DNA from 3 places in the Lactobacillus sp. B4015 genome. Region 3 is predicted to be linked to each of the others. Evidence: riboswitches for the same ligand, from Rfam matches in the RefSeq annotation. Region 3 holds a riboswitch; each other region holds the start of a gene.

Region 1 (5,981 bases), on a different contig from region 3:
AGCTAAGCGTAAATCCAAGTCATTCGGTACCTTGACCAAATTGTTTACATTGGCAACAATATGGTCCCCAAAAGAAGATTGACCAAAAAATACACCTATATCTTGCCCGTCCTGCTTATGCAGACGATAGGTACCATCCAGCATTGGTCCACCACTAGTATTTAATTTGTTAAAGTTAACACATGATCCTGGCAGGCCATTTCTACAGAATCGACAATTTCCATCATATGCAAAGCCAACTACAACGTGATCGCCTTTTTTGAAATCAGTTACATTTCTTCCAACCTTTTCAATAATTCCGGCTCCTTCATGGCCCAAAATAACTGGCATTTGAATTGGAAACCCACCATTTTGAAATTCAATATCACTATGACATATGCCTGATGCAACAGTCTTTATTAAAACCTCATTACTTTTAGGGTCATCTAGGACAACCTCTTCCAAGTTCAAATCAGAATCTGATCTATTTAAAACGGCTGCTTTGATTTTCATGGTAATAACCTCTTCATTCTAAAATACTAAGCTTCGCTATTTTACTATGTTACTTATATCACATAACCGCTTACATTTTAATATGGTTTACAAAAATTTAAACAAGTAATTTTGATTATAAAATTCAATTAAAGATTGCTTTTCAATCGAATTTTATGAAAGTGCAAGTAATTTTTTAGAAAAAGTAGAATATATAATTTTAATATTTGAGATATATTTCTCGTTAGGAAAAAGGGTAAAATTTAAGCAAAAAATGTTGATTTAAGCACAAACCACAGTTTAATTGTTTAATTTAGCAATCCCTAAATAGCAGTGTTAAAAATATTAAGATAGGTGTTAAACATGATTTACTCATTATTCTAGGCTGCAAACTTGGGTATTCATCACAGTTACAAATATTGAACAAAAATTATGCTACGAGTTTAGAGGCATTAAATAATTTTATTAGCTTAATTTTATTTGTTTCGCCATTTGCACTAATATCAACCTGGTAAGAGAAACTAACCGTCAAAACAAAAAGTCGAAATCAACTAATTTTAAAGAAAAAATAAGCAAAAGATCTTTGACACATTATTTATCAAAACAAAGCTTGCATTTGTAGAGTTTAAAAATAATATGTTAAGCAAAATTGTTTTATAAAAGTATTGACTGTTTATATAGACTTTTTACTAAATAATTAGTTCCGAAATTTGAAAATTACTTTTTTAATTAAAACAATTCTTTAGGTCAGAAAAGCTATTGCCACTGTTCTTGCTCATACGCCATTTGCCAAAACCGGCATTCATAATAGCTGCTGCGCACAAAGGCTTTCTGCATCTGCCCACGCTCTCGTTCTGAAGCTTGCGCAGCTAAGTTATTGGTCAACTTTAACATGCGACTAACATTGACGTCATACCAGTCGCTATCATAGGTCTCGATCCATTTCTGGTAAAGTGCAACCGGTGAACCCGTTTGCGCCAATGCTTGACCAATTTCCTGGTACAGCCAGTAGCAAGGCAAAATGGCACAGACACAAGGAGCAAGACCATCTTTTTCAAGCGTTTTAAACAGATGATTAACATAGGCGTACGCCGTTGGCGCTGCGTCAGTTTCTTTAATCTCATTAGATGTGACTTTTAATTCCGCTAAAAAATGTTGCTGCATCGTTATTTCACATTCTTGCAAATCTTGGGCACCTGCCAGCAAGAATTGTTGCACTTCTTGACTAGTAGTTTTCTTTGCCATTAGCCGGTGAATTTTGCTAAATTCAGCTAAATAGTACCTGTCTTGCAATAAGTAAAACCGAAAAGTAGCCAATGGCAATTGGCCACTTTGCAGCTCTTTAACAAAGGGCTGCTCCATGCTTTTTTCCCACAAATCCTTTGCCGCATAACGCAATTGTGCTGTAAATTCAGTCATTATTATCTCCCTCGCCCAATTAATAGTTGCGTGTTTTTTAGTAGTTAGTTTACCTTAGTCGAGTCACTGCAGCAATTCGGTTAAATTAGTTATTGTCTTGCCCAGCAAAAGTCGCTATAATTGAAACCGATAACACGAGGGGTGCCTTTTTGAAGGCTGAGATGGCGGATAGCCAGACCCTTTGAACCTGTAAGCTAATTCTTGCGTAGGAACGTGTCAAAATCCACTTATGCTTTGACACAAATATGTCAAAGCTTTTTTATTGACCTATAAACGGCGCAGGAGATTTTTAAAGGAGAGATTATGAAACTAAATCTGTTAGCTATATTACGTGAAACTAATCCAATTGTCCTTAATGCCGCCAATTTTGTGACCGTTCAAGATGTCGCTAACGGCTTAAATGCGCTGGGTGCCTCGCCTATCATGAGTAAGGAAATTGCTGAGGTCGAAGAAATGGTTCAGATGGCATCAAGCATTGCCATCAACCTCGGGACTTTGACTAAATTGCAAATTATGCAAATGAAAGAAATGGGGCTACTTGCCGCGCAAGCTCAAAAACCGGTTGTACTTGATCCCGTTGCCGTTGGCGCAGTCAATTACCGCCTGCAAACCGCACAAAAATTGCTAGAAGCTTTCCCAGCTACAATCATTCGTGGCAACGCTGGTGAAATTGCCTCTTTAGGTGGTTTTGCCTGGAATGCCAAAGGTATTGATGCGGGTTCAGGCAGTGGCGATCTTGACGAAATTACGCGTAAAACTGCGCAAAAATTGCATTGTACAATTATTGCCAGTGGCGTAACAGACACAATTAGCGATGGTCAAAATATCGCTCATGTTTACAATGGTACCCCGCTATTTCAGGCACACGTTGGTTCAGGTGACATGCTCTCAAGCATTGTTGCCGCCTTTGCGGCCATCTGCGATGATTCTTTTGAAGCTGCGCAAACAGCTTGCCTAGTTTTTGCAGCTACTGGAGAATTGCTCGTTAATGATCATCCTGAAGTAGGCCCTGGCACATTTAGCATGTATTTGATGGATTATTTAGCTAAAGTCAAAGAAACCGAGATTACAGCTATTGCTAAATTTGATTAAGGAGGTTAGCAATAATGACAGAAGAACTAAATTCATTTCCCCAAGTTTTGACCATTGCTGGGACTGATTCTGGTGGTGGAGCCGGAATTATGGCGGATCTAAAAACTTTTCAGATGCAACATGTTTTTGGGACAGCGGTGGTTGTAGCTGTGACTGCCCAAAACACGCTCGGAGTCCAAGACTCGTTTTTATTACCACTTGAAATGGTCGATGCCCAATTTGCGTCATTAGCCTCAGACTTTAAGATTAAGGCTTGTAAAACGGGGATGTTGGGAGATGCAGCGCACGTCCATCAAGTAGCTCTTAATCTGCAAAAATATGACTTTGGTCCGGTAACCATTGACCCAGTTATGGTGGCTAAAGGCGGAGCGCCTCTTCTTAGCCAAGATGCTATTACCACCGTTAAAAATGAGCTATTGCCGCTAGCTAACCTCATTACGCCTAACTTGCCTGAAGCAGAAGCTCTTACCGGAATTAAGGCTACTAGTGAACAAGAATATCCCCAATTAGCACAAAGTCTGCAAAAAATGGGTGTAAAAAACGTGCTTATTAAAGGCGGACATTCTAACGCTGAAGTTGTGAGCGATTACGCTTTATTAGCAGATGGCACCGACTTTTGGGTTAGCAGTCCACGGACGCACACTAACAGGACTCACGGCACTGGTGATACTCTTGCAGCCGCCATTACTGCTCAATTAGCTCTAGGCCATACTCTCAGTGAAGCAATTAAAATCGGCAAACAGTATGTCACCAAGGCGATTGAACAAACGATTCAGGTTGGTCACGGTCATGGACCACTTAATCATTGGGTTAAGGTAGATTAGGAGGAGATTATGGCTCAATTTAACGCAACACAATTAACTGCATATTTCGTCTGCGGGACACAAGACTTGCCAGCCGGAAAGACTTTACCTGAATTAGTCGAAGAAGCTTTAAAGGCAGGTATCACTGCTTATCAGTTTCGTGATAAAGGACCAAAGTCAACGTTAAACGAAGATGACCGCTTACCAATGGCAAAAGAGCTTCATGAACTTTGCCAAAAATACCATGTTCCTTTCTTCGTTGATGATGATGTCAAACTTGCCCAAAAGGTTGGTGCCGAAGGAATTCATGTTGGACAAGACGATGAAGATATTTCCCGGGTAATAAAAGATGTACAAGGAAAAATGATTGTCGGTTATTCTTGTTCAACAAGTGCTGAAATAAGTCTTGCGGATCATATTAGCGGAATTGATTATTACGGTAGTGGTCCCATCTTTGCTACTCAGTCTAAAGATGATGCTGATCCAGAAATTGGAATTGCTGGACTGACAGAATTGGTCCAACAAACGGACCGTCCAATTGTTGCAATTGGGGGTATTACAGAAAAAGATTTAACCCAAATTGCGGGCACTAAAGCTGCCGGCGCCGCTGTTATTTCAATGATCGCACAAAGCAGTAATATTGCAGAAACCGTGGCCGCTATGCTAAACGCTAATTGGTAGCATTAAAACTGCCCGCTATTTTAAACACACAAAAACTCCGTTTATTAGCGGAGTTTTTTATTGATTTAATTTTAAATAACTAACTACCGTCTCATGTTACTTTAGCCCTAATATTCTTATTACAAATTTTTTAAATAAGTTTCATAGACCGGGCACAATTCAAAGGCATAATTACGGTAAGTTCTAGTTGCCAACTTATCTGTTGAGTCAAATTCACCAGTTAAAGTCTGATATTTTGCTTGCGCCCAGCTTAATTGCCGTTGTTGTAAAAAATTCAGTAGTTCTGGTTTTACTGCTCCCATCCAGCTCCACGTTAATTCACGTGGATGATCTTCAAAGGTAAAACAGTAAGCAGCAAGCTGATTTTTTACTCTTAAAACTAGTGGCGCATTTAGCAACTGATCGGAATAAATAACTTCTTGCCATTCTTCTAAAGAAAGATCAGCCACTGGGTTAGCCCGGTGATTTTCTTGGTAATCGGCATAACTTTGCTGGGCTAATTCTGCTATTTGCTCTGGACATTTTTTTAAAGCAGTCAGACTTAAGAGCTCAAAGTTACCCACAATTTTAATTGCTTTGGTCTGCTCTAGAGCTGAAGATAAAGGCATCTTGGGCATAACCGTGGTTCTAATTAAGTGAAAGCCATTGTCCTTTGCCATAGTATTAAAGACTAGTTGCGGAGCATAATCACAAGTAATCAGGGCTTTCTTTTGCTTCTTGCGAGCAACTTGCTCCAGTTCTCCGATCATTTTCTGAAAGAGCCGTTCTTGTTCGGCTAAGGTTACTTGAGGTGAAAGATAAGCAGCAAAATTAAGAGCAGTCGGATGAAAGTCGTTAATCCAATAGGTGCTGGTCCCAATCGTTTTTCCCGCTAAAAAGTAATTTTGTTGATGTTGGGAAAATTTACCCACCATTTCTTTAATCATACGATCAGCGACCACGTTTTTAAGTAGGTCTTTAATCATTTTTATAACTTCTTATACATAATTAATCGTCACTTCACCGAATTTGCTTGATCCCTGCAAAATCACTTTAGGACCACCGCCGATTGAAGTACCATTGATTTCAACTTCACCAAAAACAGCTGCTAAATGATCTTCTATTTGCCAAGATAATGGCAGATAAATTACTACTTCACCCATTGAAGCATTCAGATTAATGACAACCGTATCACCAGCGGCCTTAGCAGAATCAAGATAAACATTAGTTTCACCTAAAGTAGAATTAATCGTCACACTTTCTAAATTTTGTGAGTGAACGTAACGTGAGACCTCAGATAAACGCTGATTAATGACAATATTGCGGTCGTTTTCATCCCTACTTCTAGAAGAAAAGTTATCGCCTGTGGTTTTAAACTTACCATCTTCCCAGATTTGGTCATATTTATATTGGTGATGATTGATGCGAAATGGCGTGTCACGGCGCCAACCTTTAGCAAAAATCAGGCATAAGCCAACATATACCAAACATGCGGCCAGTAATAAGGTCCACGGGACAATTTTAGTAATATGAAGC
Region 2 (5,981 bases), on a different contig from region 3:
CACAAAAAGGGCCGATGCATTGGGGACATTATCGCAGTCGCGATTTAGTGCACTGGGAAGAGTTACCGATCGCCCTAGCACCAGATGACGAGCAAAATGTTTGTTTTTCAGGTAGTGCGATTGAGAAAGATGGTCGGCTGTATTTGATTTATACAGGGCACCAATATCATGACCTGAATGATCATACGCAGTTTACTGAAACGCAAAATATTGCATATAGCGATGATGGCATTAACTTTAAAAAAGATGCTCATAATCCAATCATTGCTGCTGCTCCAGCTGATAATACGCAGCATTTCCGTGATCCGAAGGTATGGCGTCAAGGCAAGTATTATTACATGATTTTAGGCAGTCAGGCGGCAAATGGCTTAGGACGGGCGTTAACTTACCGCTCTGAAAATTTATTTGACTGGGAATATTTGGGACCAATTGCTAACGCACAAACTAGTGCGCAAGAGGGCTTTATGTGGGAGTGCCCCGATTTATTTACACTAGGAGACCACGACATTTTATTGTGTTCGCCGCAAGGCATCGAATCCGATGGTTTACGCTTTTTAAACGAGTTTCAAACAGGCTATTTTAGTGGCAAAATGGATTATCAGCAGAACATATTTACTCACGGGGCGTTTACAGAATTAGACCATGGACATGATTTTTATGCAGCCCAAACAATGCTTGCCCCAGATCATCGGCGGATTTTGATTGGCTGGATGGATATGTGGAATGCCAACTTCCCGGAACAAGCCGACGGCTGGTCGGGTGCACTGACAGTTCCGCGGGAATTAAGTTATGCTTCTGGTCATTTGTATATGAAGCCGATTGCTGAATTAATGAGTTTGCGAACTGAAAAAATTATGGCTGAAGAGGGAGTGGTAACATCCCTTGAGGTCACGACGCCGGATCCGCAGCATTGTGAACTGCTTTTTGAAGCCAATACGTCATCTTGGTCGGGTAATGAAATTAGTTTTACGCTCGAGAGCAAACAGCAAGATTTGGTTTCATTAACTTGGAATAAAAAAACTGGGCAAGTAACGGCTATCCGCGCTGATAAACCTGATGGGGATGACAAACGCTATGGCAATCTCCAGACTAGCGCAAGCTTAAAACTGCATATCTTCATTGATACGAGTTCGATTGAGTTCTTCTTAAATGATGGTGAACTGGTCTTTTCAGAGCGTTATTATACCGAGAATCAACCGCAAATCTTCTTTAGCGCTGATAAAGGAATTAAGGCAAAAGTCGAAGGTTATACTTTGGCGCGATAAACTCTAGCTAAAAAGAGCAGCAGTGGTGGTTAAAACATCACTGCCGCTCTTTTATTATTTTAATGTAAATAAGGCAACGTTAGTGGCTAATAAAAGACCAGCGGCCCATAACCAATCGCTGCGTTTGACGGGAACAGCCACGATGACCGAGCGCTTGGCATCTTCGCGAAAGCCGTGCGATTCCATTCCCTGTGCCAAGTTTTCGGCCGAGTTAAGCGCGACTAGGATAGCCTTAAAATAGAGAACGGGAGACCAAAAACTAAGATAAACGCCACGCATCATTGCCGCTGTGCGAATTTGTTTAACGGCAGTTTGCATGCGTGGAATAATGTTGAGTGCTGCTAGGACCCCGTATGCGAATTTGCTAGGTAAATGAAAATTCTGTTCAAATGAACGTGCCAATTCTTCGGCACTAGTTTTTTGGGCGACACAGCAGATTGTCAGCGTGTAAACGTAGATTCTGCTAGAAAGACTTAAAGCGTTGGTTAAATTAGGCTGAGGTGCAAACCAGTAGAGTGTGGCAAACACGGTAAAGGCCGCAATTAATGGCACGGTAAAAGTTAACAGGAGATTTTTAACTTTCATGTGGCAGTAAAGTAAATAGCACGTGCAAAAGCCGATAATTAGCACGTTGGTAATTAGACTGGTTTTAAAAGATATTTCAACCGAAATAATTAAAGCGACAATGAATTTAAAACTGGGATTCATAACAAGCCTCACTTGTCTACGTATGTTAATTGTTGCTGGTCAAATACAAGGTGGTAATCGCACCAATCTGCCAAATTAGTTAGTTCATGGCTGATAATCAGAAGTGTCTGCCCCCTTTTTTCCTGGCTTTCGCGCAACAGACCCATTACTTTTTGTGCCGATTGGTGATCTAAGCCGCTTAAGGGCTCATCAATTAATAAAACGTCTTGATCAGCAATTAGCATTAATAAAATTTGTAATTTCTTTTGTTGACCGCCCGAAAGTGAGTAGACGACTTGGTCTAGTGTCTGGTCAAGATCAAGGTCTTTCACCTCTTTCGCAATTTTTTGATCGGAATAAAAGTTGCTGGTGCGCATTTTTTTACTTAGGTTAAGTTCATCTTCAACGGAAACGTTAATAAATTGATCACTTGCACTTTGAAATATCTGCCCGACTTGACGCAAATATTTTCGCATGCGCAAGTTGCGAATTTCTTTTTGGCGGTAAGTCAAACTACCAGTGTATGTGAGCATCTTGGTTAGCGCATTGAAAAGCGATGTTTTCCCCACACCATTAGGGCCAGTGATTAGGGTGGCTTTGCCTGCCAAAATCTTTAGGTGCTCCTGTTTTAGCAGTAACCGGTTCTGCTTAATTAAGGTATTAGTAAGTTCAAAGCGGCTTGTTTCATTAGTTGGTAGGGCAAAAGAATAATGCTCGTGGTGGTCATTTTGTCGAAGAAGCTGCTTTTTTTCGGCAGTGCTTAAGGCAGTAACCTGGTGACCGGTAAATTTAAACAAACAGTCACAAATACCCTCATAATCAGCTAGAACATGGTCGCTTAGAATAATTGTTTTTCCTAAGTCACGAAGATGAGCCAACTTTTTAATTAAAAATTGGCGGGCAGCAGGGTCGCAACTTGCAAAAGGCTCATCAAGCAGAAAAAGATCGACATCCATTGCAATTAAAACAGCAAGAGCTACTCGTTGCTGCTCACCGCCAGACATAGTATTGATTTTTTGATCAAGCAGCTGGTCGATCTGGGCAAAAGAAGTTGCTTTTTGCAATCGTTTTGAGTAGTGCTCACGGTCAATTTCCAGGTTTTCAAGTGCAAAAATGATCTCTTCACGCGGTGTTGCCATTGTGAATTGTTCGCCAGCATTTTGAAACATCATTGCACTCTTAAGCCCATTAAGATCGACAGTTCCACTAACTTTACCAGCATATTTAGGATAAAGGCCAGCTAAAATTTTTAATAGCGTCGATTTACCGCAACCTGTTGGCCCGATTAATAAGGAAAATTTGCCCGTCGGGATATTAAGATTAACATCTTGCAAAATAGGCTTTTCTTCATCATATGAAAAAGTAAGGTTTTTAGTTTTCAGCAATTTTTTAACCAATCTAAAAAAGTCGCCATGGCATAATGCTAGGCGACGTTAAAATTCAGTGCTTTTCCCTTCGCTGGCATTATCCATAGCAGGTTCAGTGGGTATATTCTCAGCCAAGATGGCACCCCAATATTTCAGGTCAATTATACATAAAAGCAATTTTCTTGTCTAGTTGCGGCAAATTAGGCTCCGTTAATAGCACTTAAGGCTCAACTTCTATCACAGATGTTAAAAACATATAAATAGCGGCGCTTTTTGCTATATAATAAAATTATGAAAATAAATTACTAATTAGAAGGTGACATCATGGCAGCAGTTAAGCTAGAACAATATTTGGCAAGTGTATTGGATTCAACTAATGCGGATACGAATGAAGTCCGGCTAAAGCCCGGAAACAAGGCCTTTAACCTGTTTAGGGTTTACCTTGAAAATCATAATACGGGCATTCACCGGTACCAAACCAGCAATCCCACAATTTTGTACGAAGCTGAAGGCATGGCAAAAACTAAAATTAACGGACAAAACTTAACTTTAAAAGCGGGTAATTTGCTGTTTTTGCAAGAAAAATGTGGCTATGAGGTCGAAAAACAAGGGAAAAATGATCTTTTGGTCAAATTAGAATTTAGTTCAAAGGTTAATTGCGCGGATTTTTGGGGAGAAAAAGCAACGCTCAATTCACGTGAACAAAAAGTAGCCGAACAGCTTGTTCAGATTCTCAAGACTAAGAGACTATTAAGTTTGCGCTGCTCACAAATGTCGCGCCCAAGTCAGTTAATGAAAAAAGTTATTGATGAATATTTAAACCACAATCTTTTTACGCGCAGTATTATTGCAGCAGAATTGCGGATACTCGTGATTACGGCAATTAGAAATCAAGACTTGGAAACAGCGCCAGTTAATCAACATAAGTTTGCGCAAACGGCGTTAGAGCGTTACATTGATGCAAATTATACTGATATTACCTTAAATGAAACAGCAGAACACTTTGGACTCAACCCAAATTACTTTTCCAGTTTAGTTAAGCAAAAAACTGGTAAGAGCTTTGTTGAACATGTTGATGAACGCCGCATGCAGGAGGCACGCAATTTGCTTGCTCGACCTGACATTTCGGTTAAAGAAATCATCGCGCGGGTCGGTTATAACGGTAAATCGTTCTTTTACAAAAAATTTAATGAATATTACCATGAAACGCCGGTACAAATGCGTGCGGAACTGTTTAGACAGGCCAATATCAATTTAAAGTAAGAGCAATATTTTTATTAAAAAAGGAGCGGACTATTTTGCAGAGCGCTCCTTTTTAAGTTACATTTTTTCTAAACGTTTAATTCGGTCACTTGTAGGCGGGTGACTGTCGAATAAGTGGGTAAGACCATGCCGCTTACGTAGCGGATCTTCGATATACATGCCAGCACTACTTGGATCAGCAGCTTTCATGGGGTCAGAACCGTCAATTTTTGTCAAAGCAGAAATCAAACCGTGAGGATTACGGGTCAACTCAACTGAAGAAGCATCTGCTAAATATTCACGGTTGCGTGATAAAGCCATCTGAGCAAGACTGGCACAAATAGGTCCTAAAATAAGTACAAAGATGATCGCCACGATTTTGAAAATAACGACAATAGTATTGCCATTATCGTTATCACTGTCGCGATCATCATCAATCCACCAAATATAGCGACTAGCAATGCCTGATAAATATGAAATGACGCCAACCAGTACGGCTGCAATAGTGGAAACCAAGATATCATAATTTCTAATATGTGAGATTTCGTGACCTAAAACGCCCTCAAGTTCCTCGCGATTCATCATGTCAAGTAAGCCCTGGGTGACAGCAACCGCAGAATGGTTTGGATCCCGTCCGGTTGCAAAAGCATTAGGACTAGGATCATTGATAATAAAAACGCGTGGCATTGGTACTTTGCCGACTAGCGCCATATCTTGAACAACGTGCCATAAAACGGGGTTGTCTTGTTCATGAATTTCTTGGGCATGATTTAGACTCATAACCATATTAGCGGGATTAGGCAAGACAATTAACATGTAAATTGCACTAAAAAAAAGCGCAATAATTACTCCTAATAAAGGTCGATTGCCCCAGATAAAACCTAATCCGGCACCAACTAAGGCGAGAATAATGACGAATAAAATCAAGATGCCAGTAGTTTTGCGTTTGTTGCTGGCAATTTGTTGAAATAACATAAAATTGACCTATTGCTTAGAATTTAACTTTAGGTACTTCTTTTTCAGCTTCACTCGTTTGTAAGTAATCAACTTTGCGGAATCCGTGGATATTAGCAACGATATTGGAAGGAAAAGTTAACAACTTTTGATCGTAAAGAGCTGCAGATGAATTGTAAAGTTGCCGTGAATAAGCAATTTTATTTTCAGTGTTGGTTAATTCTTCCTGCAGTTGAGCAAAGTTCTGGTTAGCTTTTAAATCAGGATAATTTTCCGATAAAGCAAAGATTGATCTCAAAGTATCAGAAATTTGGTTAGAAACCTTTAACGTTTGGGCATGATCATCACTTGGAATAGCAGTCAACTGGTTCCGCAATTGAACAACTCTTTCCAGAGTTTCACTTTCATGCTTGGCATAGCCCTTAGTAGTTTCAACTAAATTAGGAATCAAATCGTTGCGCCGTTT
Region 3 (5,981 bases):
ATAAAATCAATTTCTTCTTTGACGTTCATTTCACGTACCAGGTCAGTTAAAAAGAAAATTGCACCCTTTAATGCACCTATAACTAATGGTCTTTTACCAGTATAGTCTTCAGTTAATTGCTTACCCAATTTGACACACATCAGGTGAATATCATCTTCGGTAAACAATTTATGATCAATAATATTATCAATATTGTCGTTTTTCGGCATTTATTTACCTTTCACTTAAAACTCAAAATTCCTAATAAAATTGATTATATCATTTTTATCGGAAAAAAGGAGCTTGTTTTGAACTTTTTTAGCCATTTTGTACCGAAATTACGGACAAAATTATCAAATTTGCTAAAAGCAGTAGGATTTTTTCAGAAATAGCTTAAATAATTGTTTTTTGCTACAATGAAATTTAAAGTTTAATAAGCGAAAGGTCAATTACAACGATGGAAAAAGAACAAGAAATAAAAATGCTCAAAGCTTTTTCGGATGCTAATTCAACTTCCGGCTTTGAAGGAGAGTTTATCAAATTATTCACTGACACAGTAAAAGATATTGCCGATATAAAAATTGATGGTATGCTCAACGTTTATGCTGCTAAAAAAGAAAATCAAACTGGTCAGCCAATTATCCAGCTTGATGCCCATTCTGATGCTGTTGGTTTTATAACTCAGGCAGTTAGACCAAACGGAATGATTAAGTTTGTTCCGCTTGGCGGCTGGGTTAAATATAATATTCCAGCTTTACGGGTAAAAATTAGAAACCGTGACGGTAAATATGTTCCTGGCGTAGTAGCAACTAAGCCACCGCACTTCATGACTAAAGAAGAACGTGACAATGTACCGGAAGTAGAAGATATGTCAGTTGATGTTGGTTCTAGTTCTCGTGAAGATACAATTAATGATTATAAAATTGATACTGGTTGTCCCATTTTTGTTGACGTCAAGTGCGAATACAATGAAAAAACCGGTCTTTTCTTCGGTAAGGATTTTGATGACCGGTTTGGTGCAGCTGCAATGGCTGATGTTTTGGATAATCTCAACGGTGAAAAGACTGACTTTAACGTTGTAGCCGCACTTTCAAGTCAAGAAGAAGTCGGCTTACGGGGAGCGTACGTAACAGCTAGAAGTATTAAGCCAGACCTAGGGATTGTGCTTGAATCATGTCCAGCAGATGATACATTTACTCCAAAATGGCTTTCTCAAACAGGCTTAAAGCGTGGACCAATGCTGCGTGATATGGATACTTCATTTTTACCTAATCCAAAATTCCAACAATACGCATGTGAATTAGCGGATAAAAACAATATTCCATATACTCGTTCGGTTCGGACCGGTGGCGGACAAGATGGTGCAGCAATTTACTATGAAAATGGTGCGCCAACAATTGTTATCGGAATTCCAGTGCGTTACGAGCATTCAGCATACTGCTTTAGCGCATATCAAGACTTTAAGGCCTCAGTTGACTTAACTTGTGCAATTATCCGTGATTTGACTAAAGAAAAGTTGGCTAGTTTTAGTCAATTTTAATTAAATTGCTAGTTAATTGAATAACTTAAAATGTCTGCTTGATATTGTGTTATAATAGGCAAAAAGATAAGAAAGTCACTAGGGGTGCCACATTTAGCTGAGAAATACCCTCCGAACCTGAACAGGACAATACCTGCGCTAGGGAAGTGTTATTAAGTATATTAGAGTACTCCTACTGACTTAGAATGTTAGTTAGGAGTATTTTTATGTTTACAAGATCATCAAAATGGAACGTTAAAGCAATTATCCTGATTGCTTTAATTGGAATTATTATGGGAGTAATCTACACTTATGGGTTTAATTGGGCTTACAATTTAATTAAGTTATTACTGCTTCCGACCGGCTTTGCTCCGGTAACAGATACTGTTTTTTCTGGATTATGGCTAATGGCAGCTCCCTTAGCGATGTATTTCGTGCCAACGGTTGGTTCAGGAACAATTGGTGAAACATTGGCAGCAGTTGTCGAAATGGCTATTGGCGGCCAATGGGGTGCAGTAACAATTTTGTCTGGTGTGATTCAAGGAGCAACTAATGAAATTGGCTTTTTCCCGCAAAAAAGTCGTTATCAAGCATTTTCTTGGCAAAGCGTACTAACAGGGGCCTTTTTTGCCGGCCTTGGTAGTTTTATTCCAACGTATTTTTTGTACGGCTGGAGTAAATATAGCATCCAACTGCAAGTTATCATGTTTATTACTTGTATACTCTCTGCGCTTGTATTTGACGGCGTTTTGGTAAAATTGATTACTAACTTATTTGATCAGGCATTAAAGCCCAAAATTGCTTAAATTAAAATTAGCACCGCAAAATATTTTTTGCGGTTTTTTTATAAAAAAGACTAAGAAACACAAATTAGTTTGCGAAAATCATGGACGTAGAATTCAATAAAAATTATAATATTCCTTTATGAAAACCAAACAGTTTTAATAAATAATAAGTTTAAGGAGAATTATGACTACAGAGATAACAAATTGGCGTTCATTAGGTGGCTATGTTAGTTCAGATGGAAGAAAGGTTAAAGAAGGGCTGCTTTTTCGTTGTGGTCAACTATTTGATTTAACCGAAGAACAAAAAGATCGTGTTCAGAACTACTACAAAATAAAGCGACTGGTTGATTTTCGCGGTGATGAGGAAAGACAAGAATACCCAGACTATCTTTGGTCAGAATTAGACTATGAAATTATTGATGTGCTAAAAGATGTTGGCACAACAAATCAGGCTAGTGTTGATGAAATTGTTTCGGCCAATAGCAGTGTTGAACAAGATATGCTGAAAACCTATGAAGAATTGGCAATGGCAGAATCTGCTAAGCAAGGCTATCACGACTTTTTGCTAACGTTAATGACCGATCCAGTTCCAGTTGCCTTTCATTGCTTTGCTGGTAAGGATCGAACAGGGGTAGCTGCAGCCTTGATTTTAAAGAGCCTGGATGTTAGTGAGGAGCAGATTTTCACCGACTACTTAAAAACAATTTCTGCTCGTAAAAAAGCTAACAAAGAAATATTAGAATACTTAAAAGATAAGATGGATCCTAATAACCTCAACGATGTAGCAATTGCGTTAACTGTTGAACGCCAATACCTGGAAAGATACTTTTCAACCGTTAAAAAGCACTACGGTGATTTTGATCACTACTTTACTGACGGCTTGAAACTGCCACAAAATTTTAAAGAGCAAATGCAAAAGAATTACTTGGTTTAACTTAATGAAGTTGACTGATTGAGCGTGAAGAGAGCAAAAATTATGAACCGAGAAGATTATATTAAAAGTTTGAGCCTTGAGCCTCACCAAGAAGGAGGCTGGTTCCGTCAAATATATACTAGTGATGAGCAGTTCTTTGCTCAGGATAGCCAAGCAGATAGATTTTACTACACTTCAATTTATTTCTTACTTGATGATCAGAGCTGTTCCCATTTTCACCGCTTAAACCATGATGAACTATGGTATTATCATGACGGCACGGCGATTACAATCCACTGCATTGCTCCAGATGGTCATTATTATGCTATAAAATTAGGTAAAAGAATTGATCACGGAGAAGTCTTGCAATTTAAGGTTCCAAAAAACACCATCTTTGCCTCGGAAATCACGGAACCAGATAGTTTCTGTCTAGTTAGCTGCATGGTTTCTCCCGGCTTTGACTATCATGATTTTGAAATGCCCCACAAACAAGATTTGTTAAAACAATATCCAGATTATGCTGAAGTAATTAAGCGGCTGGCAAATGATTAAAATGAATAAGAAAACGCCAATTTCTAAAGCTAGAATTTGGCGTTTTTTGATGCTAATTTGGTTTATCAGTTTTTTATCTAATATTTTCGCTTAAAACAGAGTGTACCTTAGTGGTGAGCATATCGATTGCGACATTATTTTCGCCGCCTTCAGGGATGATAATGTCTGCATAGCGTTTGGTTGGTTCAATAAATTGGTGATACATTGGCTTAACTGTATCTAAATATTGTTCAATGACCGAATCAATCGATCTGCCTCGTTCCTTAATGTCACGCTCTAATCGTCTGATAAAACGAATATCATCATCCGTATCAACGTAAACTTTAATATCCATTAAATTACGAATCTCTTCACTTGCCAGTACTAATATTCCTTCAAGAATAATAATATCGGCAGGCTCGATATGGATAGTTTCTTTGCTTCTTGTGTGTTCTTTGAAGTCGTAAACGGGCATTTCAATTGGCTCGTATTGTAATAACCGATTTAATTGCTCCTCTAAAAGGGGAATATCAAAAGCATCAGGGTGGTCATAATTGATATTCTGTCTGATGTTCATCGGAATACCAGTATTATCTTTGTAATATGAATCTTGCGTCATAATTAAGACGTGTTCATTTTCCTGCATTTGGTCAACAATTTTGTGAGCGATGGTAGTTTTACCGCTGCCTGAACCACCGGTAATTCCTATCACAACGGGTTTTTCAAGTTTAGACATTGAGACACTCCTTTTTATCAAATAACATTTTACTTTACTTTTCCTTGGATTACCAACGGTTAAGGTAAAAAATATCTTATATTTAGAAATTTAATTGATAAAAATATTTGTTTGATTTTGCAGCGTAAACTTAAATCGGTCGCAAACTTTTTCAATTTTATTTACGAAACTCTACATCATTTTACAAATATGGCTTTATACAAAGAATCTGGGCAATTTGTTAGTTTAACTGAGAAACTTTACCGTGATTTAGCTAATAATGTAAAGTACTTGAGTAAAGAGATACTGCGGAAGAGATATTATGAAAACTATATTGACTGATTAGCAAGCTGCAATTAATCGGTCATTAGAAAAGGTTAATATTTAGGAAAAAATACTGATTTTGACAAGGTCAAAAATAATAGATCTCAGTTGAAAATGATTCATTCTATGAAGTTGAATATGGTTAATTTATCTGAAAGTTTGAATGGCTGTGTGGTATTTTCAGGTTCGAACGTGAAAGAAAATATAGTAAGGTTAGGCCTAGTTGATGGATATTAAAGAAAAACTATGTGGCAAGGAACTTTGAATCAACAATTATTGAATATAGTTTTTATGCTTAAATCTTATTGTTCTAGTAGCTTAATAACCACTTAAAACTAAAACTTCGGAATAGGGAAAATATTTTTAATCAAACATATTATTAACTGTATTGTCTAGCCTTTTTGACTGGATTTTTTGGTAATTACTTAATAATAGCATTGTACTTATTTATGAATTGGGAAAATCTGGATGTCAGTTCGCAAGTAATTGATAACGTATTTCTCATTGATAAATTGTTCTATTTTAGCTTGAACAACATTTATAAAATCGCTACCATTATCATAAAAGCATTATATAATCGAATGATTGAAGAAACTTAAACAATATGAATGTGAAAGAAAAATTATTGTCTATAATGAGACAAACAAAGCAGAAAAAGGGTCATTATCTTTTAACTTCAGATTTAGCTAAAAAACTAGGAGTTAAAAGAAATACAGTCAGTCATTACTTAAATCAGTTGGTCAGAGAAAAAAAGATTATTAAAGTTAATACCAGGCCAGTCATTTTTGTGGATCGTGAATGGGCAGAAAAAAATGCTAATCAGCAATTACAGCAAGAATATACTACTCTTAAAAGTTTAGAGAATCTGATTAGTCATCATGATGTTTTTTCAAGTGTAATTGGTCATGATCAATCGCTTTATAGTCAAATAAGAAAGTTGAAGGCTGCTGCATCATATCCTGGTCGACTCCCCGTATTGATTAATGGGCAAACAGGTACAGGCAAAAGTTATATTGCCAAAAAGTTTTTTGATTACTGTGTAGAAGAGGGCTATATTCCGTCAAATGGAAAGTTTATTAGCTTTAATTGTGCAGAATATGCTGATAATCCGGAGTTGTTATCAAGCACACTTTTTGGTCATGTAAAGGGGGCATTTACAGGGGCTGATTCGGACCACACAGGACTATTTGATGAAGCAAATAACGGTATGCTTTT

The links. A riboswitch is a leader RNA that binds a small molecule or an ion and turns the genes downstream of it on or off. The one in region 3 is predicted to bind thiamine pyrophosphate.
Region 1: another riboswitch for thiamine pyrophosphate. It lies ahead of thiM (hydroxyethylthiazole kinase); the one in region 3 lies ahead of J3U71_RS11030 (ECF transporter S component).
Region 2: another riboswitch for thiamine pyrophosphate. It lies ahead of J3U71_RS01985 (ATP-binding cassette domain-containing protein); the one in region 3 lies ahead of J3U71_RS11030 (ECF transporter S component).

Annotation. Positions count from the first base shown of each region.
Region 1 covers NZ_JAFNOY010000006.1:73,667-79,647, reverse strand. Annotated here, with positions in the region: gene J3U71_RS07355 (NAD(P)-dependent alcohol dehydrogenase) at 1-492, opposite strand, end outside; gene tenA (thiaminase II) at 1,228-1,890, opposite strand; TPP riboswitch at 2,018-2,119, shown strand; gene thiM (hydroxyethylthiazole kinase) at 2,194-2,982, shown strand; gene thiD (bifunctional hydroxymethylpyrimidine kinase/phosphomethylpyrimidine kinase) at 2,997-3,806, shown strand; gene thiE (thiamine phosphate synthase) at 3,816-4,466, shown strand; gene J3U71_RS07330 (hypothetical protein) at 4,586-5,431, opposite strand; gene J3U71_RS07325 (LiaF transmembrane domain-containing protein) at 5,444-5,981, opposite strand, start outside.
Region 2 covers NZ_JAFNOY010000002.1:54,737-60,717, forward strand. Annotated here, with positions in the region: gene J3U71_RS01975 (glycoside hydrolase family 32 protein) at 1-1,265, shown strand, start outside; gene J3U71_RS01980 (energy-coupling factor transporter transmembrane component T family protein) at 1,320-1,973, opposite strand; gene J3U71_RS01985 (ATP-binding cassette domain-containing protein) at 1,982-3,349, opposite strand; TPP riboswitch at 3,386-3,476, opposite strand; gene J3U71_RS01990 (AraC family transcriptional regulator) at 3,644-4,582, shown strand; gene htpX (zinc metalloprotease HtpX) at 4,640-5,536, opposite strand; gene J3U71_RS02000 (LemA family protein) at 5,553-5,981, opposite strand, start outside.
Region 3 covers NZ_JAFNOY010000013.1:15,130-21,110, forward strand. Annotated here, with positions in the region: gene hpt (hypoxanthine phosphoribosyltransferase) at 1-209, opposite strand, end outside; gene J3U71_RS11025 (M42 family metallopeptidase) at 437-1,519, shown strand; TPP riboswitch at 1,590-1,681, shown strand; gene J3U71_RS11030 (ECF transporter S component) at 1,726-2,304, shown strand; gene J3U71_RS11035 (tyrosine-protein phosphatase) at 2,468-3,217, shown strand; gene J3U71_RS11040 (cupin domain-containing protein) at 3,260-3,748, shown strand; gene udk (uridine kinase) at 3,822-4,463, opposite strand; gene J3U71_RS11050 (sigma 54-interacting transcriptional regulator) at 5,401-5,981, shown strand, end outside.